4 regions of the Carboxylicivirga sp. genome follow, and region 3 is predicted to be linked to each of the others. Evidence: riboswitches for the same ligand, from Rfam matches in the RefSeq annotation. Region 3 holds a riboswitch; each other region holds the start of a gene.
The links. Region 3 has a riboswitch for cobalamin ahead of AC4MRQ_RS17240 (ABC transporter substrate-binding protein). Riboswitches for the same ligand answer to the same signal wherever they lie in the genome.
Positions count from the first base shown of each region.

Region 1: it holds a riboswitch for cobalamin, as region 3 does, so the genes downstream of both, AC4MRQ_RS06005 (TonB-dependent receptor plug domain-containing protein) here and AC4MRQ_RS17240 (ABC transporter substrate-binding protein) in region 3, are expected to answer to the same signal.
Region 2: it holds a riboswitch for cobalamin, as region 3 does, so the genes downstream of both, AC4MRQ_RS10210 (precorrin-2 dehydrogenase/sirohydrochlorin ferrochelatase family protein) here and AC4MRQ_RS17240 (ABC transporter substrate-binding protein) in region 3, are expected to answer to the same signal.
Region 4: it holds a riboswitch for cobalamin, as region 3 does, so the genes downstream of both, AC4MRQ_RS16440 (TonB-dependent receptor) here and AC4MRQ_RS17240 (ABC transporter substrate-binding protein) in region 3, are expected to answer to the same signal.

Region 1 is NZ_CEXQWX010000019.1:24,232-30,217, reverse strand. It holds gene AC4MRQ_RS06010 (YncE family protein) at 1-242, opposite strand, end outside; gene AC4MRQ_RS06005 (TonB-dependent receptor plug domain-containing protein) at 252-2,159, opposite strand; cobalamin riboswitch at 2,245-2,454, opposite strand; gene AC4MRQ_RS06000 (sulfite exporter TauE/SafE family protein) at 2,576-3,277, opposite strand; gene AC4MRQ_RS05995 (FixH family protein) at 3,284-3,727, opposite strand; gene ccoG (cytochrome c oxidase accessory protein CcoG) at 3,823-5,217, opposite strand; gene AC4MRQ_RS05985 (four helix bundle protein) at 5,261-5,623, opposite strand; gene AC4MRQ_RS05980 (c-type cytochrome) at 5,770-5,986, opposite strand, start outside.
Region 2 is NZ_CEXQWX010000043.1:31,054-37,039, forward strand. It holds gene mnmE (tRNA uridine-5-carboxymethylaminomethyl(34) synthesis GTPase MnmE) at 167-1,579, opposite strand; cobalamin riboswitch at 1,722-1,927, shown strand; gene AC4MRQ_RS10210 (precorrin-2 dehydrogenase/sirohydrochlorin ferrochelatase family protein) at 2,144-2,743, shown strand; gene cobA (uroporphyrinogen-III C-methyltransferase) at 2,745-3,527, shown strand; gene AC4MRQ_RS10220 (sirohydrochlorin chelatase) at 3,520-4,401, shown strand; gene cobI (precorrin-2 C(20)-methyltransferase) at 4,405-5,121, shown strand; gene cobJ (precorrin-3B C(17)-methyltransferase) at 5,355-5,986, shown strand, end outside.
Region 3 is NZ_CEXQWX010000105.1:4,771-10,756, reverse strand. It holds gene AC4MRQ_RS17250 (dipeptidyl-peptidase 3 family protein) at 1-951, shown strand, start outside; gene AC4MRQ_RS17245 (hypothetical protein) at 1,045-1,695, opposite strand; cobalamin riboswitch at 1,807-1,999, shown strand; gene AC4MRQ_RS17240 (ABC transporter substrate-binding protein) at 2,025-3,167, shown strand; gene AC4MRQ_RS17235 (iron chelate uptake ABC transporter family permease subunit) at 3,170-4,216, shown strand; gene AC4MRQ_RS17230 (ABC transporter ATP-binding protein) at 4,209-5,222, shown strand; gene AC4MRQ_RS17225 (RNA polymerase sigma factor) at 5,346-5,885, shown strand; gene AC4MRQ_RS17220 (hypothetical protein) at 5,863-5,986, shown strand, end outside.
Region 4 is NZ_CEXQWX010000096.1:93-6,078, forward strand. It holds gene AC4MRQ_RS16440 (TonB-dependent receptor) at 1-2,396, opposite strand, end outside; cobalamin riboswitch at 2,811-3,017, opposite strand; gene AC4MRQ_RS16445 (methyl-accepting chemotaxis protein) at 3,463-5,247, opposite strand; gene AC4MRQ_RS16450 (PPi-type phosphoenolpyruvate carboxykinase family protein) at 5,428-5,986, opposite strand, start outside.

The sequences.
Region 1 (5,986 bases), on a different contig from region 3:
ATTTCAAAATCCTGAACTATATCACCTAGTTTACGATCATTTACCGAGAAGAAAATATCATTATCACTAACTTCCTCATTATAAAATGCAATTGCTCCGTTATTTTTTCCAAAACCTCCTTCACTCACAACAAAATCACCTTTTAAAGAAGGATAAACCGGAGCCGGATCATCACTTGAACATGAAGCCAGGCAAATAGCCAGTAGTGCAAATAGAACTTGAAACTTGAATACTTTTTTCATGATTATAAATTAATTAATTAGATACTTCAATTTTATATGCCACATCCTTCCCGGCATTGGATAAGATCTCACCGTTTGGTATGATTTATTGAACAGGTTCTCAACAGAAACCTGTGCGAATAACTGGCTTCTTTTGATTTTTATATTTTTTGCAATTTGCGCATTTAGCAGCCAATATGGTTCAATAGTGTCATCCGAATCATCATAGGATTGTTCTGATGCAAAATTCCAGCTCACAAAAAATTGATAATCATTTTCTGTTGTAATACCAGAGTTGATATTACTCATCCACTTTGGAGCATAATACAATGGTCTGCCTTCTTTAGATTTATTATTTTCCGCAATGCTTTCAATCGTTGCCTGATTATAACCCAGTGTTCCTGTTGTTTTCCAGGTTATAGTATTAATTTTTTTATGATGCATTAATTTTAGGTCAATCCCACGTGTTAATACATCACTATAATTTTTTGCATACCAAAGGGCACCTTCAGGTCGCCACACAATCATGTTTTCAATCGGACTATAATAAACAGATAGATCAGTAGTAAATTCTCCTAACGTTTTCGAATCTATCAAATATTGCCCACCAATCTCAATTGAGTAGCCTCGTTCGGGCAATAACTCCGGGTTACCACCTGGCACCCAAAATAAATCATTAAACGTAGGGCGTCTGAATTTTTGCGAATAAGCTCCCCTTACAATAAATTGTTTCGTTAATGGAAATGAAAAACCGGTATTAATTAGAATATCAGAGTCAACATTATTACTCCACTCTTTTCTTAAAGCAAAGTTCGCGCTTAATTTATTTACATACCTGACACCAGCTATCAGACCAATTACTTCATCATTCTGAGTACCCTCGTAGGCATCAACAATTCCTTTAGTATGATTATACGTCAAACCTGCATCAAGACTTAAACGGTCAATGAGATAAACACGATAATTAAAATCACCAAACCATGATTTACTCTTAATTCTGGAATCAATCATCGTGAGCGGTGCATCCGCACTGTCTTTCTGGACATAATGCTGATCAGCATAAAACCATGCCCCTTTTATATTTATTGAACTTCGTTCGAATACTTTCTTGTAACTCATGAAAACGCGTAAAGTAGAATCCTTTTGGTTTTCATAACTCTTTAAAGAGGCACCTTCGATGGCAGGTATATTCATATCCTTGACCTGCCCCCAAATTCCTGCGATTAATTCTGAATATGCATCTGGTTTATAGGTGATATATTGCTGAAAACCGTATTGATTGTAATCTGCATTCTGTCGCTTTAAAGTTGTCTGTTTTATCTGATCGAAGTATTTATAATCAGCATCCGATTTATCACCCCAAATACTACCACTTAGTATCAGCTTATTGATTTTTAAATCGTAGCTACCACCAACTTTAAAGGTACCAAATGAGGCTGCATTTAGATCTATAATCCCATTATTTCTTTCAATACCACTTGGGTTGAAACCAATATTAACAACACCGCCAAAAGTTCCGCTTCCATATGTTACACCCCCTGCACCGGGAATCATTGTTATTGAGTTGTTGGGCAATAACATGACATTTGAAACATCTGCCGATCCCAATGTTACCGAATTAATTGGAAAACCATTCCAGTTAACTTGTGTTTGAGAAGCTCCAAGCCCCCTAAATGAAATAGAAGTTGACGCCCCTGCGGAACCATAAGAACGAATATTAATGTTTGCATTATGTTTCAATACTTCGCCTAAAGTTCTGTAAGAATAACTTCCTGAAATTTCACCTGATATTTCTTCATGCTGGTATCCATCACTAAAATGCTTTTTCCGCGAAGCTGTAATCTCAACCTCTTTCACCCTCACAGAATCACGCACTTCACCATCAGCCATTATAACCAATGAAGCCATCAAAAATATCATTAACAGTCTAATCCTCATCTAATTTTGAGTTTAATAAACTGTCCTGACAAAACGGATATTGAATACAAATAAGTATCGCTCTGCATTTATTCCGAATGACACGAACAATTGAATTTCTTTGGCAGGTCTTCTGACTTATCCCACTGTAATCGCCTTCCCGTCCCCATGAACAGTGGCTTTGTTGATTACAGCATTTTCCGGAAAACTCCGGTTGGAACTTACAGCAGCGGATACTGTTGCCGACTTTCACGGCATTCCCTTTTATCATTCGGCATTGATATATGCTTTATGAACCAAATCGTGGGCAAAAGTAATGGAATTGATCAGATGAAAAAATTATTAGCACATAAATGTTTTCTTCTTTAGAAAGTTTTTAAATAAAAAAGACCAGCTCTAAAGCCAGTCTTCTTGTACATTTTATTATCGAAAAACAATTAGTGACAACACTTTACCTCTTGTGTTTCTTCCTCAAATTCAGGACTAACATATGGAATTCCTAAATTCATTCCTCTTAAAATAAACAGTACGCCTAAAATGATGATAAACATTGGTATAGTTTTTCTTAGTTGATGTAAGAACCGGCTCTTGATGATATTGGCAAAATATGCTACTGCAAACATCAGAGGTAATGTTCCAAAACCAAAAGCTACCATAAACAAAACACTGTCATTTATCGTGTCTGATGTAACAGCTCTTGTTATTGCAACATAAACTAATCCGCATGGAAGAAAACCATTTAATACCCCAATTACCAACAAATTACTTAATTTCTTTCTATTTAATGAATCACCTATCTTCCTTTTCAACGTTGAGTAAATAGATGTTGATACCTTATTGCTTGACTTAGGAAGCTTTATTACCCCAGGTAAAATGACACTAAGTATCATAATGGCACCACAGGCTATCGAAACCCATTGTTGAATACCTGATAACTTTAATCCTGCTCCTAACAAACCGAAAATAAGCCCTAATAACCCATAGGTAGAAGCACGTCCAACATTATATAACACTGCTCCTGATGCTTTTTGTGCAACCGATCTGGTTGGTAAAGGCAATGCCAGAGCCAATGGGCCACACATGCCAACACAATGCATACTGCCTAAAAATCCATATATAAAACCTTCTATTATGTACATATCCTATTAATCAACGTATAGAACTTCTTTAGTCAGGTATGGCTGACTGTTTGCTTCCCACTCAATAATTAATTCATACTTACCACTGGCAAGTTTATCTGATGAAAGCGTCATTATATAATCGTTGCTGAGCTTGATATCTTTCTCAACATCCAACGATTTGTCTGATGGCCGATATAAATGCACTAATCCGGATATCTGGTTAGCGTCGGCAATATTATCAGGAAACTGAATTAGGATATCTTTTTCCTTTTTGATAACCACTTTTTTTGACAAGGCATTATAGTTCTTAATTTTCGTAATTTGCTCATCGTACTTCAGTTCTTTCGGATAATAGTCTTCAGTAACCATATCAATCTTCTCTCGCGTTGTGATAAACACAAGGCTTGAAAAACCTATTACACCTGTAACGATGACTAAAACAATACCATGTCCCCAATTAAATTTCATATGTTTAATTTTTCTTTCAGTTGTCATATGTAACTCACAAGAGATTTTAAAAATTACATGTTCGTTTCATATAATATCTAATAAATGGATGACTATTAAGGACCGACAAACGTAGTGTGGATGGTTTCAATTAATTGATCTCCATTATACACCCCCAATACAATCTTGGTGCTTTTACCGGTCAGTTCTTTTTCGTTTAGTTTGATTAAAAAGGCTCCTTGTATTCTTTCCTGTTTTTTAACCAGCATGGAGCTGCCTGCCAGCTCGACCGTTCCATTAGGTGAAACCAGTTTTATACTCAGGTTACCTTCTTTCTCTGTTTTATTGACAATTTTATAGTTGTAAATGTTTGAGTAATTACCTTCATCAGGCTTTTGATATAAGGATCCCTGAACACGCAATATGGTTGTTTCGTAACTCGAACGTAATGTAAATAGTACCACCAACGCTCCTATAAGAGCAGCTGTTAGTGCTGTATAAGCAATGATTCGAGGTGTCCACTTGAATGCCGATCCATTAAGAATATTATTTTGTGAGGTAATACGAATTAAGCCTTCAGGTAATTGATATCGACGCATAGTGCTGTTACAGGCATCGATACAAGCTGTACAGTTAATACATTCTAATTGAATACCATTTCGAATATCTATACCTGTCGGACAAACACTCACACACTTGTAGCAATTAACACAATCTCCTTTCCCTGCTGCAGCACGATCTTCACCTTTACGCATCGGTGCTCGCCCCTCTCCTCTTTTAAAGTCGTAAGTCACCATCAGGGTATTATTATCCAGAAGAGCACCTTGCAAGCGACCGTAAGGACAGACTAGTGAACACACTTGTTCTCTGAAATAGGCAAATACAAAATAAAAAGCTCCTGTAAATACCATGATGGCGATAAACACACTTAAGTTCTCGGCAGGAGAACTCACAATGTATTGCTGCACCTGTTCAGCACCTACAATGTAAGCCATCATAGTATGCGTAATAGCCCATGATATCAAGATAAAAATCAGATGCTTCAGTACGCTTCTTCCAACACGATCAAAAGTATCTTCGCCTTTCGCTCTTATCCGCTGTTGATCTCCGGTACCTTCGATCCAATATTCAATGCGACGAAATACTATCTCCATAAAAATGGTTTGCGGACAAGCCCATCCACACCAAACGCGGCCATAAACTACTGTAAACGTAACGATCGAAATAATAATGGTAATTAATCCAATAACAAATAAATGAAAGTCCTGAGGCCAGAAAACAACACCAAACAATACGAACTTTCGTTGTAAAATATTGAATAATAGCAGTGGTTCACCATTAGCTACCCTTATATGCGGAGCCAAAAACAAAAATGCCAGTAATATTACTCCAACAATTGTTCGAGCATTGTATAGCTTTCCTTTAGGCTGGTTGGCATAGATCCAGTTTCGTCTGCCTTCTTCATTCATCGTGACTATTCTGTCGCGAAAAGAGTTTTGGTCGTTGTTCATATCCTATATTGTCGAGATGTATTTTGTCTAATTGTCAATCTGATTATTCATTCAGAAGGTTCCTTCGAAAAGCATTTAATTTGTTTGACAATTCGTTAATGTCTATTCTATAACTCTCCAGCTCTTCATTTGATAGAAATTCAAGATCATTTGATAATATCAATTGATTTAAAACTTCAAGCAGACTGGAGTATGCAATCTCAATAAATCTGGCTCTATCTTTGTTTGTGCTCCTTCCGTTACCTTCTGCAATATTAGATGAAATAGAAACAACTGCCCTTCTAAGTTGGTTCGTTAAGCAATACTTTTCATTATCAGGAAACGATTGTGTCGTTTGATAAATCCTTTTAACCAGTTTCCTTGAAAGTTGCCAGATTTCAAGCTTTTCAAAACTATAAGTATACATTATAAACCTAGGTTAATCAGGTTAGAATCTTTTCTGAATTAAAAACAAATAAAGCTAACATATTTTGAAATGCTAGCTTTATCATATACAATCTAAATACGTTATGGTCTTATCAAATCAACAATTCGACAATCAACAGTTTAACATCATTCAGCATCCGGCACATATTTCTCACCTTCTGGTGCCTTTGGATTAGGTGGGTTGGTACCTTGTAAAGTTGTAATATAGCTGGCCACCTGATGAATTTGCTTCTTTGATAATTGCCCTTTCCAGGCGATCATACCTTTTTCTACCACACCATTGTTAATAATGCGTGTGATATCTTCAAAGCTACCACCATGAATCCAATATTCATCCGTCAGG
Region 2 (5,986 bases), on a different contig from region 3:
TTCTCCACTTGAATTGGATTTTTGTTGCGTGCAACAAATCTTGTTGTTGCAGTAACATTGTAGCAACAAATATAGCTAAAATAAAGGAAAATAACAACAGAAAAAAGAAAACAAAACTTTGTAATGTGCTGAATAAGAAGATAAAAGAGTAGTAAAGGAAAGGTTATTACTTTCCAATACAGAAATTCTTAAAAATATTTCCCAACACCTCATCTGTATTGATTTGTCCCGTTATCTCGCCTAAGAAATGTAATACTTCTCGTATATCCTGAGCAAGAAAATCACCGCTAATGCCCGTTTCTAATCCGTTTGAAACCCGTGTGATGGCTTCGTGAGATTTTTGAAGTGCTTCATAGTGGCGCACATTGGTAACAATTACTTCATCATTATCAATGGCCGATAGGTTAACAGTTTTTAAAAGTGCATTGGTTAATGCTTCAATATTCAGTTGTTTTTTGGCGGAGATAGGTACAATGGCATCCGTACCAGATAATTCTCTGAAGCTTTCTTTTGAAAAGCGCTCAGCAATTACAGATTCATCGCTCAGATCTGTTTTATTGATGACCACGATTAACTGTTGTTGTTCATCCAGTCGCTTTTTAACATCGCTGATAGCAGCATGAATCTTATCATCAGGATCATTAACGTCCAGCATTAACAGAACAATGGTAGCCTTACTGATCTTGTCATAAGTGCGCTCTATACCCAGGTTCTCTATTTTATCCTTAGTGGCTCTGATACCTGCGGTATCGATAAAACGAAAACCAATGCCTTCAATGTTGATTGTGTCTTCAATCACATCGCGCGTGGTGCCGTGTATGTCAGATACTATTGCACGTTCCTCTTGCAGTAAGGTATTTAATAAGGTTGATTTTCCTGCATTGGTATGTCCCACAATAGCTACAGGAATTCCATTTTTAATGGCATTACCAAGCGAAAATGAATTAACCAATTTTTGAAGTAGAGCTTCAATTTCATCAACGAGTTTTGTTAATTCTGAACGGTCAGCAAACTCCACATCTTCCTCACTAAAGTCAAGTTCCAGTTCAATTAACGAAATAAAATTGAGCAATTGCATTCGCAGGTTAACCAATTCATTGGAGAAGCCGCCTCGCATCTGTTGTAAGGCCACACGCCGGGCTGCTTCACTGCGCGATGCAATAAGGTCAGCAACTGCTTCGGCCTGTGATAGATCCATTTTGCCATTCAAAAATGCTCGTTGGGTAAACTCACCAGCCGTGGCCAATCGTGCACCATTTTTGGTTAATAATTGCAAAACCTGCTGTTGAATATATGGAGCACCGTGACAAGCTATCTCTACAATCTCTTCACCCGTAAATGAATGTGGTGCTTTAAAAATGCTGATCAATACCTCATCAATATCTTTTTCATCTTCATAGATGCTCCCAAAGTGAATCGTATTTGCTTTTTGCGAAGACAGTCGCTTTCCGACTTTTGCAGGTCTGAATATTTTCTCACAAATCGAAATGGATTCATCTCCCGATAAACGGATCACTGCAATAGCTCCCATTCCCTGAGCTGTTGATATGGCGCAAATAGTATCTTTTTCGCTTAGCATTATTCAATTGTTTTTAAGTTGGGCATATTCGAAGTTTCAATCGTGGCTCCCAATTATTTTGCAAATATAGCTAATTACGCCTGATTCTAAATAAGCCATATTTGACGTAATGGTATTTGGTTTAATTCAAAAAATACTACTTTTGATGCCGATTTAACATGGTGCGTCAGGACTTGTATGTTCGAAGCCTGACAGAAAGAGGGAATCCGGTGTAAGTCCGGAACTGTACCCGCAGCTGTAAGCTCTGTTAACTCCGTTGAAACTTAATGTCACTGTCCGTCAAAGACGGATGGGAAGGCACAACAGGAGGGAGTAAGTCAGAAAACCTGCCATAGAGGATCAACATAGTATTAATCAAAACTTTCGGGTTTAAAAGTTTGATGCACAATGGAAAAGTCATCTCAATTATGGCAGATACATAATCTGCGCTCATGTATTTCTTTTGATAACACATCTAATGATGCGTTAATAAATCACGTGTATAAGCATTGTTCAATGGCATAGAACCTATTAGATAGTTGTATCTGATATGGAATTCTGTTTGTAACATTATAAGCTTCTGCGATGAAATATTATCCAATTCATATATCTATAGTTGATAGATCCTGCCTGGTTGTTGGTGGTGGTAAAGTGGCCTTGCGAAAAGTCAGTAAACTCATTAAGGCCGGTGCTGCCGTAACTGTTATTTCCAAAGAATTAACACCGGAACTTAAAGAGCTGAAAGATAAAGATGTATTCATACATCGTGATCGACATTATCAGAAGGATGATGTGAAAGACTTTTTTATGGTATTTGCTGCCACCAATGATCAATGCGTAAATGGTCTAATTACAGAAGAGGCACAGCATTACGGGGTATTAGCTAATAGTATTAATGGTGTCGATGAAGGTGATTTTATTCTGCCTGCATCCTGTCAGGTAGGCGATTTACATCTGGGTATTACCACTCAGGGGCAATCACCGGCTCTTTCAGCAGCTTTACGCAGATATTTTATAAAGAAGTTGTCTGCTTTGACACCAGAACTGATTGATGAGGTGGCTCTGAAAAGAAAACAGATGCTCAATAGTAATGATGAAGATTGCGAGAGGGAAATGATGGAGATGGTTGATGAGATAATTGAGCGCATTGAAACTAATAAGATTGACCTTAACACAAATAAATAAGATGAACCCAGTAACAGGAAAAGTATGGCTGGTGGGAGCAGGGCCTGGTGATGCTGATTTAATCAGTGTAAAAGCTACAAAGCTTCTCGAAAAAGCAGAAGTTGTTTTGTACGATTATTTGGTAAATAAAGAACTATTAAAGTATTGCCGACAAGCGTGTGAGATGATCTATGTCGGCAAAAAGAAAGATAAACACACCTACCCACAGGATGAACTAAACGAGTTATTAGTGCATTATGCCGGTCAAGGTAAAGAAATAGTGCGCTTAAAAGGGGGCGATCCTTTTGTATTCGGGCGAGGCGTGGAAGAAATTCTCACATTAATAGCAAATGAGATTGATTATGAAGTAGTGCCCGGTATTACCTCCGGAGTTGCCGTGCCAGCTTATATGGGTATTCCCGTAACAGCGCGTCATGTAGCTTCATCAGTGACCTTTGTAACTGGACATCCGGCTAAGAATGGGGCGAATCCTGTAGACTGGCAATCATTGGCAAAGGGCTCAGATACGCTGGTTGTGTATATGGGTGTTACCAATGCTGGTCGTATAGCACAGGAGCTGATTAACGGAGGAAAGAGTAATGAAACACCTGTTGCTTTAATACGATGGGGAACATACCCTCAGCAGGAAATGCTTAAATCAAATTTAAAATCCATTGAGGCTGATATGACCAATGCTGGTTTTAAACCACCGGCATTAATGGTTATCGGGGAGGTTGTTAAATTTTCCGATCAGTTAAAACCAATCATCAAATCAGTAACTAAAGAAGAGTTTAGCCATGTGTAAAAAAGGAGTATTACTATGTGGGCACGGAACCCGTGTGAAAAGAGGAGAAGAGGCATTCAAGCAATATGCCGGTGAATTTGCAAAACGTTTACCGGATTACGAAGTGGAAGCAGGATTCTTAGAGTTATCCCAACCTGATTTTGAACAGGGAGTGAAGAGCCTGGCCAGTAAAGGGGTGAAAGAAATATATGCTTTACCCGTTTTTCTCTTTACCGGTGTGCATATTCAGAAGGATATTCCGTGCATGTTGTACCAGTTACAAGCAAAGTATAATGTGTCAATTAAGCTGGCGCATTACATTGGTGATTGCGATGATATGATCGAATTATCCAATGACTTACTGAGTAAAGTTGATGATGCAGTTAAAGGAAAAGAGACAGAGACCTTGTTCTTCGGACTGGGTGTAGGAGCTTCAAAACCTGCTGCCAATGGCGATTTGACACGCTTAACACGTATGGTGCAGGAAGCCAATAAATTCCCTTTCGCCCTTAATGGCTTTTGTAGTCGTATGACTTACCCCTCGGTGGCCGATGCCCTATCTATTTGTGAGAATTTACCCTATAAAAATATCGTGGTGGTTCCGTATATATTTTTCCCTGGTGTATACATGGATAAAGCACTTGATCTGTTTAAGGCATTGGAAGAAAAGCGAACTGATCTCAATATTTCGGTTACGCCCCTGCTAAGTGAATCGGATGTTTTGGCTCAAATACTTTTAAAGCGATTGAAGAGTGTTGAGAGTGGAGAAGTAGATCTGATCACTTCGGTAGATCAGGAAACGCTGGAGAATTACGAACCTCACCATCACCACCATCATGGTCATGGACATCATCATCATGGACACGATCACGCTTGTTGTGGACATAAGCACTAAAAAATGGAGCAAGGAACAGTATATGGTGTGGCTTTAGGCCCTGGCGATCCGGAATTGATTACCCTAAAAGCTTTGAAGACGTTGCAAAAAGCCGATGTGATTTATTATCCGACAACGGTCAATAGTAAAGGCATGAAAAGCAGCATGGCCTGGCGTGTGTTGAGTGAGTTAGGTTTGGACAAGAGCAAACTGAAGTCCGTGGAGGTGGCTATGAAGTACGACCGCAGCGAAGTCAATGCTACTTATGGTCGACTGGCGCAAGAAAGCATAGCTCATAGTAAAGCAGGAAAGACAGTGGCCATTGCCAGTGAAGGGGATATTTCGTTTTACAGCACCTTTGCTTATTTGATCGATGATATTAAACAAGCGGGCGTCAATTATGAAATGATTCCGGGCGTTCCGGCATTTATATTGGGCGGATCTCTGAGTGCCAATCCCATTTGCACACAAACCGATAAAGTCTTGGTGGTGCCCGAGGTAGCTGACGAAAAGGAGCTGGAAGCATTCACAACAGCAAATGAAACAGTTATAATGATGAAAGTATCTAAGATAAAGGATTGGATCGCTCGTTTCCTTGATAATTCTCGCTATCAGTTTTTTTACGGAGAGTATATGGGTACCGATAAAGAGTTTACAAGCAGTAATATTAATGACTTGAAGGAGCGACGTATTCCTTACTTCTCAATCATCATTATAAAACAAAGCAAGACTAAACGCTAAATTAATATGATGAAGCCAGGGCAATTGCATATAAATATTGGAAGGACGCAAACCCGTCCCCTCCTAAATTTTAGGAGGGGTGCCGACAGGCGGGGTGGTATAATTTATGACTTAAATGTACGTGCACAGTTTATAAAGTCAATTGTTTATTCAAAACAGAAAATTAGAGATCATGTCAATCGTCTCGAATCCCAACCCTGAACCCTGAACTCTTGAATCTTAAAACCAAAAGTATGAGCAACATAAAAGTAATTGGCTTAGGCCCCGGTAACCCGGATCTATTCTTACAACCAGCTATTGAAGCGATAAAAGAAGCCCATGTGGTCATCGGGTATAAATACTATTTTCAGTTTATACAATGCTACCTGCAGGAAGGAACCGATTGTATTGACACCGGTATGCGCCAGGAGGTGGAACGCGCCAAAATTGCTTTTGAAAAGGCTGAGTCTGGTTTAAAAGTAGCGGTGATCAGTTCGGGCGATGCCGGGATATACGGTATGGCCTCATTGATATTGGAAATGGCCGAAAAGCGACAGACCAATATTCCGGTGGAGGTGATTCCGGGTATATCCGCTTTTCAGGCAGCAGCAGCGAAACTGGGTGCACCCTTTAGTCACGATTTTGTGGTGCTGTCCTTATCCGATCTGCTAACGCCTTGGAAACTGATTGAAAAGCGCATGAAGGCAGCGGCCTATGGGGATTTTGTGACGGTGCTGTATAATCCCAAAAGTAAAAAACGCTACTGGCAGATATACCGATTGCAGGAACTGTTCCTCGAAGAGCGTGACCCGTCAACGCCTGTTGCCATTGTACGTCAGGTTGATCGCGAGGATGAGAAAGTCACTTTAACCACACTGGCCGAATT
Region 3 (5,986 bases):
GAGCAGGTGAGTGGCGTTAGTATGAAAGTGATTAATGCAATCATGCTAGGAGGTGACTGTTATCCGGCCTCACCATTAGGAATTAATCTTCCCAATGCTGAATGGATTCGAGAAAAGCATGGGTCAAAATCAGTTTCCTTACAAAATATAAGTCATGCTTATGAAATGGCTTCACTTACATCTGGAGTAATCGAAGAGTTTGCCTGCTCAGAGGAAGAAGTTTTATTGCATAAAAAATATGGAGCCATTGCAGATAACTTGCATACTCACCTACATGAATGTGTGGGGCATGGTTCTGGAAAATTAGAATCAGGAGTTCGTTCAGATGCTCTGAAATCTTATGCATCTGTTATTGAGGAAGCACGTGCTGATTTGTTTGGTTTGTATTTTATGGCAGATGAAAAAATGAAGGAACTCAAATTAATTCCGAATAAGGATGTTGCCAAGGTTCAATACAATGCATATATCCGAAATGGATTAATGGTTCAGCTTGCAAGAATCGGTTTAGGTTCCAATATCGAGCAAACTCATATGAGAAACCGGCAGTTAATATCAGAATGGGTGATGGAGAATGGTTTAAATGATAATGTAATTGAACGAATAACGAAAAAAGGCAAAACTTACTTTGTCATTAATGATTATAAAAAATTACGCGGCCTTTTTAGTAAGCTATTAAGAGAAATACAACGGATTAAATCGCAAGGTGATTACAAAGCAGCAAAAGAACTAGTTGAAACCTATGGAGTCAAAGTTGACCAACAAATTCATACGGAAGTATTAGAGCGTTATGGCAAGTTAAATGTGGCACCATATTCAGGTTTTATTAATCCTAAGCTTGAACCGATTATTAATGATGATGGAGAAATAGTAGATATTGAAGTGAGCTACAATGAAAGCTTTCTGGACCAGATGCGACGTTACAATAGGGATTATGGTTATGAAAGCAATTAAGCAATAATTAACGGGAGGAGAGCAAGAGGTTTATAAAGCGTCTTGACTCCACCCGAAAATCGGTTGCAGATAGTTAATATCTTGTATTTCGTATTATTGAAAAAGTTCTTCATCCCATTCTACATAGAATTCACCTTTTTCTACCTCAAGTTTATTATTAGTTTCGGTGATCTGATTGTTTTCATGCTTGTATCCATAAGCTGTATAAGAAAATGTACCACGCATCGATTTATTTTGATGATCGTATGATGTTATTTTTATTTCACCAACCGGTTCGCTCAGGATATTCTTAGAATTAAAACAGTAGGTCGTATAGTGTAATCCTTGCTGTTTACCATCAACAATGTCAACAGATTCAAGACCTGCTAAAGCCCAGTGATAAGTTATTTCAGGTATATTCCTATACAGCAATATTTTTTCTTGTTGTAGCGCTTTCCGATAAGGAAAGCAAAGGCTGATATGCATTGCTTCATAACTCGCACGAATGGTAAAGCTTGAATCAAGGACTTCTCCTGTTTCAGTAATCGATAATAGGGAAGTGCCAAATGAAAACGAAGCATGCATTGAAGAATAACGTTCCTTAATTGAATCACGGAATACGCAAAAAGGAACTTTGTTAATTAAAGCTTTTACATAAGGAGTAATGATCTCATCCTGTTCAGGTGGTTCAGGTTCAACCTGATCTTTTGAACATCCTGCAATCAGAATTGCAGCAATTAGAAAGGTAAGTGTTAGAGTTTTCATATTTAATTTATTAGGTTGATTTTAAAGGTATGAAATATTTGGGACGAAAAGACGAAAATTCATAAAATATTTCGTTAACCAACGAAAGAACTTGATACTTATGTATTGATTCTTGAGTCTTCAAATTAAAACCTTACTTTTGCAGAGTTATTGAAAAAAGGGAATCAGGTGAAATGCCTGAGCTGTTCCCGCAGCCGTAATCCATGCCAGTAAGGAGCACGCCTTATTAACCACTGTTGCATTGCAATGGGAAGGGGAGGTGATGAAGGAGAGCCGGAAAACCTGTTTCATTGACACATTAATTCATAATTCTTTCGGGAGATAAAGAGATGATTAGATTTACAACAACCTTATTAGTAGCTACTCTTTTATTTGCATGCCAATCGAAAAGAGAAACCCAAACGGGAGTTTTAACAGTTGGGCAGGCAGATAGTACCTACTATCCCAAATATGCAAAGGGATTCCATATCAACTATTTTAAAGGCTATCGTCAAATCGTATTATGCGATCCCTGGGGCGATACGACTAAAAATGAAACCATTGCATTGTTTAAAGACAAATCACTAAAAGAAGCTCTTCAGCAATCAAATGAGTATGTAATTAATTATCCGGCTGACAAATGGATTGCGCTTTCATCCACTATGGTAAATTATGCTGATAAGCTCAACATGAAACAGACCATTTGTGGAGTTGCTGAACCGCAGTATATATCGGATGAATACATTCAGAAGTCCATAGAAAATGGATCAGTTCGTAATGTCGGGTTAGCTGTTGCACCCGATGTGGAAACCATGGTTGATATTGAGCCTGATTTTATGATGGTGTCGCCATTTAAGGATAATCATTTTACAGCTGTAACAAGTGCTGGTATTCCAGTTCTTACTAATGCTGATTATTTGGAACATACACCGCTTGGACGCGCTGAGTGGCTCATATTTGTTGGAGAATTACTAGGCGAAGGTGCTAAAGCAAAGCACTTATTCTCAGAAATTGAAACTGCTTATCTTGAAATCAAACAAAAGGCAAAGAAAGTAGCCGTTGAACCATCGGTTTTTACAGGACATATTTATCAAGGTATTTGGTATACCCCGGCAGGAGAAAGTTATATGGCTAACTTTTTTAATGATGCCGGTTGTAATTACATTTATAAGGATACAAAGGGAACTGGCTCTTTATCGCTCGATTATGAGACAATTATCGAAAAGGCCGAAGATACAGAATGCTGGGTGTTGATTTTGAATTATCCCAATGAACTAAGCTATACTGAGATTGCCAAAATTGATGAACGGTATACTGATTTTACAGCCTTTAAAAACAGGAATATCGTTGTTACAAATTCATCATATTCGCAGTATTTCGAGAAAGGTTTAATGCAGCCGCACATAGTTTTAAGTGATTTGGTTTATGCATTGCACCCTGAAGTTTTAATTGGATATCAACCAACTTATTTCCATCAATTGACTAAAGAGTAAATATGGAAGATCATCGGGTAAAATGGATAATGGGTTTTGTATTATTGACTGCACTGATTTTGGTATTTTTCCTTATGAATATTGGTTTTGGTTCGGTATCTATTCCATTTGAAGATATACTAAATGTTCTGATAGGTGAGGAGGCATCGCGAAGTGCTTATTCATCCATCATTCTTAAATCAAGGTTACCACAAACGATTACAGCTGTTTTGGCAGGAGCCGGATTGGCTGTAGGAGGCCAACAAATGCAAACCTTATTTCGTAATCCACTGGCAGGACCATCAATATTAGGGATTAGCAGTGGAGCCGGTTTAGGTGTTGCACTTGTTGTTTTATTTGCGGGAAATGTGTTGGGTATTACAATAAGCGGATATGGTTTATTCGGGCATATGACAGTGGTAGGTGCAGCTTTTCTTGGTGCCTTTTTTATCTTAATGCTGATCGTCTTTTTTGCACAGGCTTTACGTGATAATACCATTTTATTGATTGTTGGTATCATGATTGGTTATGCGGCTTCTGCAATAATAGGAGTGATGAAATTCTACAGTCCGAAAGAAGATGTGCATGCCTATGTCATTTGGGGTTTGGGAAGTTTTGCCAATGTCACCTGGGAGCATCTTTTGATTCTTATACCGGTTATAATAATCGGATTGCTCATTAGTTTATTATTGATTAAACCTTTAAATGTGTTGGTACTTGGTGAAAATTATGCTGAGAATCTGGGTGTGAATATCAAACGAACACGATTGTCTATATTGTTTTGCACAGGCTTATTAACCGCAGCCATTACTGCTTTTTGCGGACCAATTGCCTTTTTAGGTTTAGCTGTTCCACATTTAACCAAGGGTTTGTTTCGAACAAGTGATCAAAAAGTATTGATGCCTGCCGTAATTTTGGCAGGAGCTATTTTAGCCTTATTTTGTAACCTCATTGCCCGATTGCCTGGTTTTGAAGGTGCATTGCCGATTAATGTTGTTACAGGACTGATAGGCGCCCCGATTGTTATTTCTGTTATTATAAAACGACGGAAAATGAATAGCTATGGATAAGTCAATATTATTACAATCGAGAGATTTGGCTGTTGGTTACCGACAAGGTTCCGATAAGGAAACGGTTTTGCATCAGAATATAAATGTACAATTGAGACAAGGTGAGTTTGCCTGCCTGTTGGGACCTAATGGCGCCGGCAAATCTACATTGATTAAAACCTTAAGTGGATTTATTCCCAAAATTTCAGGTGATGTATCAGTTGGTGACATTGATTTGAAGGACTATAAGCGTAATCAATTAGCCAAAGTAGTAAGTGTAGTTTTAACAGAAAAACTGGAAGTTACCAATATGACTGTATTTGACCTGGTGGCATTGGGACGTACTCCGTATACTGATTTTTTTGGTACGCTTGCTAAAAGGGACAAAGCATTAGTTTTACAAGCTATTGAAGATGTAGGATTGCATGGTTTCGCTAACCGACAGTTGGTATGTATGAGTGATGGTGAACGGCAAAAAGCAATGATTGCCAAAGCACTGGTACAGGATACACCATTAATTATTTTAGACGAACCCACTGCTTTTCTCGATTTACCAAGTAAAATTGAAATTGTACAATTACTGAAAACCCTTGCAAAAAACAAGAATAAGGGAATCCTGTTATCTACTCACGATTTGGATTTGGCACTGCAATTGGCAGATAAGATATGGCTGTTGGCACAGGGCAGAGAGATTGAAGCTGGAATACCTGAGGATTTAATTCTTGCGGATGGGTTTAAACGTTTCTTTGAGAAAGAAGGCATCATATTCGATAACGAGAGTGGAGCCTTTAAGGTAGAGAGAGAGCAGGTTAAAACCATTCGTGTTGTGGGAACTGGTGTTGAATATAAGTGGCTGAGTCATGCGCTTAATCGCACAGGGTATCAAACCACAGATGTAGGGGAGGAATATCCGAAAGTTGAAATAAATAGTAATACCAATAGTGCTTATGTGTTACATCATGCCGATGGTACAAAACATAAGCTGCGAACCATTGAAGATTTACTAGAGCAGATAAAGGAAAAGTAATCAGCTACTTGTTAATATATAATTACTCATATTACAAAAACTTTTTTTTTATCATGCAGCGTTTAGGCATCTTTATGCATTCTATTATCAGAAAATAGAAATTGCATCAATTAGCCTAACCTAATGCTAAAATTCTTTAAACGAAATAATCAATCCTTTTTCGAAAATCTGTACCATCGCTATTGTGAGCAGTTGTTTTTACTTGTATTGCGTTACGTGGTGTCAGAGTTTGATGCAGAAGAAGTACTCCAAAGGGGCTTCATTAAGGTCTATGAAGGATTACCACAATTCAAACAAGAAAATGAAAAGGCCACATTAGGTTGGTTAAATCGCATAATGGTTAACGAAGCTCTCATGTTTTTGAGAGAGCAAAAACGATTGACTTTAGTGGAAGCTGTTGAAGATGAATGCCCAATTTTGATTCAGCTACCAGAAGCCGAGAAAGGATTAGCTTACGAAGCCTGTCTGAAATTAGTCAGGAACTTACCAGATGGTTATCGTACTGTATTTAACCTGTTTGTAATTGAGGGGTACTCCCATAAGGAAATTGGTGAGATGCTGAATATTAGTGAAAGTGCTTCACGTTCACAATTAACGCGCGCTCGCAGCATATTAAAAGAACAACTTAAATCAACAAATTATGAAGCCGAACTTGTTGGATGATTTATTTAAAAATCAATTGAAGGACCAGGGAGAGCTACCCCAAGGCATAACTTTTCGGAAGGAGAAAGTGTTGGCTTCTATCAATACCCGAATTATTCATA
Region 4 (5,986 bases), on a different contig from region 3:
TACTGCGTAATGCCGGCTATACGAATACCTCCGTAAACAGTGCGAGGCAGAGCAGGCCCATAAATGTATGTTGGATCACGTTCAACGCCTGTTTCAAAATCATCCTGAAAGCTATTAAACAGGTTTTTGACACCTGCAAAGAGTTCAACCGGTAATCCTGCGATATTTATTTCGTATTCGGCCTTTATTCCAAAATCGAAAAACTGCGGTGTATGCCTTAGTTCACCTTCATAATCATCGTCGGTTATCGATTGATCGTAATAAGCGATTGGCATTTTACCAGTGTATTGTCCGGTAGCAATCAGGTTCAGGTGATGGCCTGCTTGCCAGTTCAGAGTGAAAAATCCATAATGATCGGGCGTTCGCAGAAAGTCTGTTGTACCCAACTCTTGTGGCTCTTTATATTTGCTGCGCTGAACGGTAAAACCAGCGTTTAAGGTAAGGGCGTTAAAATACGAGACTGTGGATTCGAAGTTAACTCCCTGCACATAAGCCCCGTCGGGAGCATTGGTGCGCAGGTAAGTAACAGTGCCGTCAATTACATCGCCAGGTATGGCTACAAAAGCATTATCCAGGTATGTATGGAACCCCTCGGCTAATAATGAGAAGTTAAACGGACCAAATTGTTGATTATAGTCCAATGATGCCATGTAACTATGACTGGTCTCTACCTCTAATCCTTCAGTATTTTTATGAATCACCTGCCGTGTTGCCGAGGCGCTTATATGAAGATCTTCGTCAAATATCTGGGGAGCACGGTAGCCTTGCGAATAGGATGCACGTGCCTGAAGATTGGGTAAAACATCCCACAAAACGTTAAACCTCGGACTAATCACATTACCCTCACAATCACCGGTACCATGCACATTGTCTTTAATATCGTAAATATCGTAACGAAAACCGCCGGATAGCTTCAATACACCTATGCGTCGGTTGTATTGCATAAAAGCACCATAAATTGTTTTATCCTGGTTGGCAACTGTTGTATTAGGTGCCTGTTCAAATCCCGTTATTTTATCATCATCCCATATTGGCTTATCGTAGTCAGGGTATCCCAGCTTCTGATCTTTTAGCTGGTCACCCACCAACTCAATACCTGCCAGCAAACTATTGAAGCCAAAATCAGATTTAAATTGGGAACCAATAGTGTAGGTTAATCCGTCTGTTTGCCCATAGTCTGTCAGCGACTGATTGGCTCCATAGTAAGATGCACGATCAACATCTTGTGCAGATGCAAAAACACTTAAATGACTTGTTTGGCCCATAAAATACTCATAGTTAACGGCTCCCGTTGTTATTTTATGCTCGACCGCCTCTGTTAAGTCTGCCATATGGTATAGCTCATCAAAACGGTTGCCGCCACGCCGTTCTTCGTCAATACGAAAGAAGTCGAACACTACTTTACTACGGTAGGATGGACGATGGTACAAACGGGTACCAAAAGCCAGATTTTTTAACTGCATCAGCTCCGAAAAATCATCGCCATTGACATCGAAAGGATCGCGCTCGCGCAAACTACCGAAAAGGGCCATCCCGGTTTTTTTATTATCAGATACCATTGAGGCGTTAAACCTGGCCGCGGTTTCACTTACCGATTCAGTACCATCTAAACCAACACCTATTGCACCAGATTGTAGCTCTGCTGCATAGCTGTTTTGAATGGGATCTTTTGTGATGATGTTGATGCTTCCGGCAATGGCATTACTGCCGTAAAGTGCTGATCCGCCACCACGCGTTACTTCAACACGTTCGATCATAGCGGTCGGAATTAGCTCCAATCCATATACGCTTACAAGGCCTGAGAAAATTGGCCGGCTGTTAATCAGTATTTGCGAATAGTGACCTTCCAGACCATTCATGCGCACTTGCACCATGCCACAATTCTGGCAATTGGTTTCGGTGCGTAGGCCTGGCACATAGCTCAGGGCATCGCTCACCACAATGGGCTGAACATTTTTCATTGTTTGATTGGTTAAGCGATTCACAATGGTTGAAGCCGTTCGCCGGGTTTGTTCATTTCTATCGGCTGTTACCACTACTTGGTCTAATCCAAAAGCATCTTCTTCCAACATAAATTCTATGGATTTGTTGGGCCCTGATTTTAAGGTTATCGTCTTTTCCTCCGGCTTATAACCCATCGATTGGGCTTTAATGGTAAATTGTCCTGTAGGTAGTTCATTTAATTCAAATTCACCAGCCGCATTGGCTACTGTTCCCAATGTTGTATTGCTAATAATAACAACTGCATAGGGAACCGGCTCAGAATTGTGTTTGACAATACCGCTAATGCTGGCCTTTTGTTCGTTTTTACTGGCATAAACAACATTGCTTATCATCAACAGCAAGGTCATTAAAGCGCTGATCTTTGTAATTACGCTTAGTTTAGTCTGTTTCATTTTACAAATAGATTTAACCTGAGATCAACTTAAATTTTGAGATCAGATTGCAATAAAAATCTGATTTACAAGGCATAATTTTAATCGAATACCGAGTGCTATCGGTATTGCGATAGAGTTTAATGCTGTAAATCTGGTTTTTAAGCAAAATCTTTGCAAAACCACTTATAAACAGTAATCTTCTCCGTCTAAATGATTCAAAATAGTCCTCTATTCTTTCATCATTTACACTTGAACCTTACTTCTTATAAGCGTTCTGAATCCAAAATTTTACATCGAACTCAGGTTATCAGCAATCGACTAATATTATAGTCCATTACCGGGTTAATAATATTTGTAGCATGATGGAATAATAAATACAGGTAGGACGTGCCATGGATTGCCTTTCCGTGTATTGCTTTAACTCCCGAAAGCTACATGAATTCCATTCTGGCAGGTCTTCTGACTTTCCCAACTTTTACTTCCTTCCCATCGGTCAATAACCAATAGTGGATGCAGTGTAAAAGCATGTGTCACAATAGTGACTTGGGATTACAGCAGCGGGTACTGTTCAGGATTTTCACCTGATTCCCTTACTAACTAATCTGATAGAATAGTTATACCAAAAATCGATGCGAAGATATAAATGTTTAATTAATTATTTATAAAAGTTGAACAATTATAAGCGGGTTGATTTTAAAAGTGTTTAGTTCGTGGGACTTATCTCTTAATAGATCTGCTAAACTGATCTCCTACTTAGTTGGTAGTAACATGCAGATTAAGACAAGAGACCTGTCAGGTTTTAAAAACCTGACAGGTCTGAGCTTCTGGAGTAGTATTTACGAATTTAAACATCGGCTTAGTGGGTAATCCGCTTAGCCGGTTGAAAGCTACCTCTCACCTATTCTTTAAGGTTTTACACATGACCACTGTTCCCAACCCCTAACTCTAAACCCAAAACTCTCCATATGTCCGGATTGTATTAGTAAGACAGGCGATTTATGGATCGAATCTTTACTTATATGACGGCAATAAAGATTCGATCCGTAAACCAATTTTAACTCTAAACCCTCAACTCTCAACTTCCTTAATTCCTGATCTTAAAATGTTCTAAAACTCCCTTTAATCTGATGGATTGCTCATTTAACTGGTTAACCGTCATGATCATCTTCTCGGATGCAACTGCATTTTCCTGGGTGATGTGATTAATTTGCTGCAAAGTTGAAGTAACCTGCTGAACGCCGTTGGACTGTTCATTGCTCGATACAGCAATCTCTTCAATCAGGTCAGCATTTTTCTTCACCGATGGTATAAGCTTAAACAGGCTATTGGTTGTCAATGTGGAAACATCAAGGCTCTCCTGCGACATACTTACGATTTCCTGAGCAGCCTCGCGGGTACGCTCCGCTAGTATTTTTACCTCCTGGGCCACAACTGCAAAACCTCTTCCCTGATTACCGGCACGCGATGCTTCAACGGCTGCATTTAAGGCTAAAATATTGGTTTGGTCAGCAATTTCGGTAATAACCTTAACCTTATCGCTTATGGTTTTAACAATTTCGTATGAGTCGCCCGCTTTGCCCTTTACCTGTTCCAGCTCGTTGCTTGCCTCGTGCGATGCCTTAAAGGTATTTTGTGAATTCATAGAATTTTGCTGCGCATTGGAATTGATCTCCTCCATCGAAGTCGCGATTTCTTCATATGAACTGGCCTGTGTTTGTGCGCCGTGGGCAATCTTTTCAGAGCTTGATTCCAGTGAATGACACGTTTGGTTGAGCTCCGTTACAACTTCTGAAACCTCTTTCATCAGTGTTTTAAGCGTTTCCACCATGATAACAAAAGTATGCAGCACACCAGTTGCCTTACCTTTCAGATCATCATGGATCATCAGGTTTCCATCAGCCACCTGAGCTGCTATCTGCGCCACTTCATATGGTTCAGCGCCCAGCATCTTCCTGACACCTTTTAAGATGAAAATACTAAAAGCAACCACCAAGGTGGCACCCACAGTTATAAAGCTGATAATCCACCAGCGGGTAGACCAGGAGTTTCGGGCCAGACTACTAAGCAGTGCTGTTTTGGCTCTTCCGATAATAGGTTCAACCTGGTGCACTTCGCTTCTTAATTGACCCAACAAACCACTTTTTTCGTCTAAGCCAAGCTCCAGTTGCTTATCAACCATAGTCATAAAAGTTGATTGATAATTTTTCAATAAGTCCAGCATTTCCTCCTTTGCAACTTTATTGTAGTTTGAGCGATTAATTGCACGTTCAAAGGCAGCGGCATTATCGGTGAACTTCTGTTTATATTTTAAATCGTGCCTGAGTAGAAAATCCTTTTCATGCCGACGTCCCATCAGCATAAACACCATCAGATGATCATGGTTGTATTGTTTTAAGGTGCTTTCAATGTTGTGTATCGCCTCCCGCATTTCACCAACCAATCCATAATCTTTAAATCCTTTTTGAAATGCTGTTGCTTTTATTTGCATAAAAATACCCTGGTAATTAGTCAATGACTGATGAATGGAATCAATCATCGGCACCATGTTATTGCTAATGATGATATCCTGTTCCATAAGTTCCTCGCATATTGAAATAGAGGTATCCATGTTCTTTGAAAAACGCTTCAGGTATTTATGATCATTCGTTTTATAGAATTGAGGATCTGTAACAGCACGCGCCAGAAAATCCTTCTCGTTGCGGCGCATTTGCAGCATTAAAGATTCTAATTCATGAATACGATTCTCAATCAGGTTGTTATTCTGCAAACTGTTAAGCGAAAAATGAGTGTAAATGCCAATGGCGCTAAAAGTGATTACTAAAAGAACTGTTAGGATGGCAAATCGAAAGCGCATGGTTCCTCGTTGCATGGTTTTATGTTTAGGTTATTCACTAATTCCTGAGGCACTAAAATTACTGCGCGCTTTTACCTGTTCTGTAAACTTAACCTTAAGATAATACTAATAAATCATCAATGATGACAAAAAAAGAGGCTACCGAACGGCAGCCTCTCATCTGTTTGTGTATTGTAATGAATAACCTTAGTGTATTTATCCTCTGTAAATAACATCGGCACCAATAGTTCCTTTCAGGTCTTTCAGATACGCTTCTGAAGTAGCGTAAGCCAAGTACTCTTGTGCTTTAGCCAATCGCCCTTCGATATCTAAATCAGACTTGATCTCTGCATTTTCGCCATTTGCAGCAAAGTTCTCAAGGTATGCAATCTGCTCTTTGCGGAATGCTACTTCTTTTTCCTGCTTCAATGCTAAACGCTCTTTGTACCAATCGCTATTGATAACATACTCACGGTCGAAGTACTTGCGTAATTCAGGATGGCTGATCTCTTTTCCTTCGTACTCACCATAAGCCATAATGTGAAGTAAGATTTTCAACGGAGGAATCGCACCATCTACTGATCCTTCTTCGAAGTAGCGCTGGGCAACTTTTTGCTGTGCTTCAACAATATTGTTGATCCCATCTACATAATCTTCCATTCCCTGAAGTTCAGGCTTCAACATTTGCTCGTTAAATACAGCTAATGGCTCGTCAAACAAGCGGTTCATACAGCGGAAAGCAAAGTTCTCAGTAATACGGTAACCCAAGCGGCTG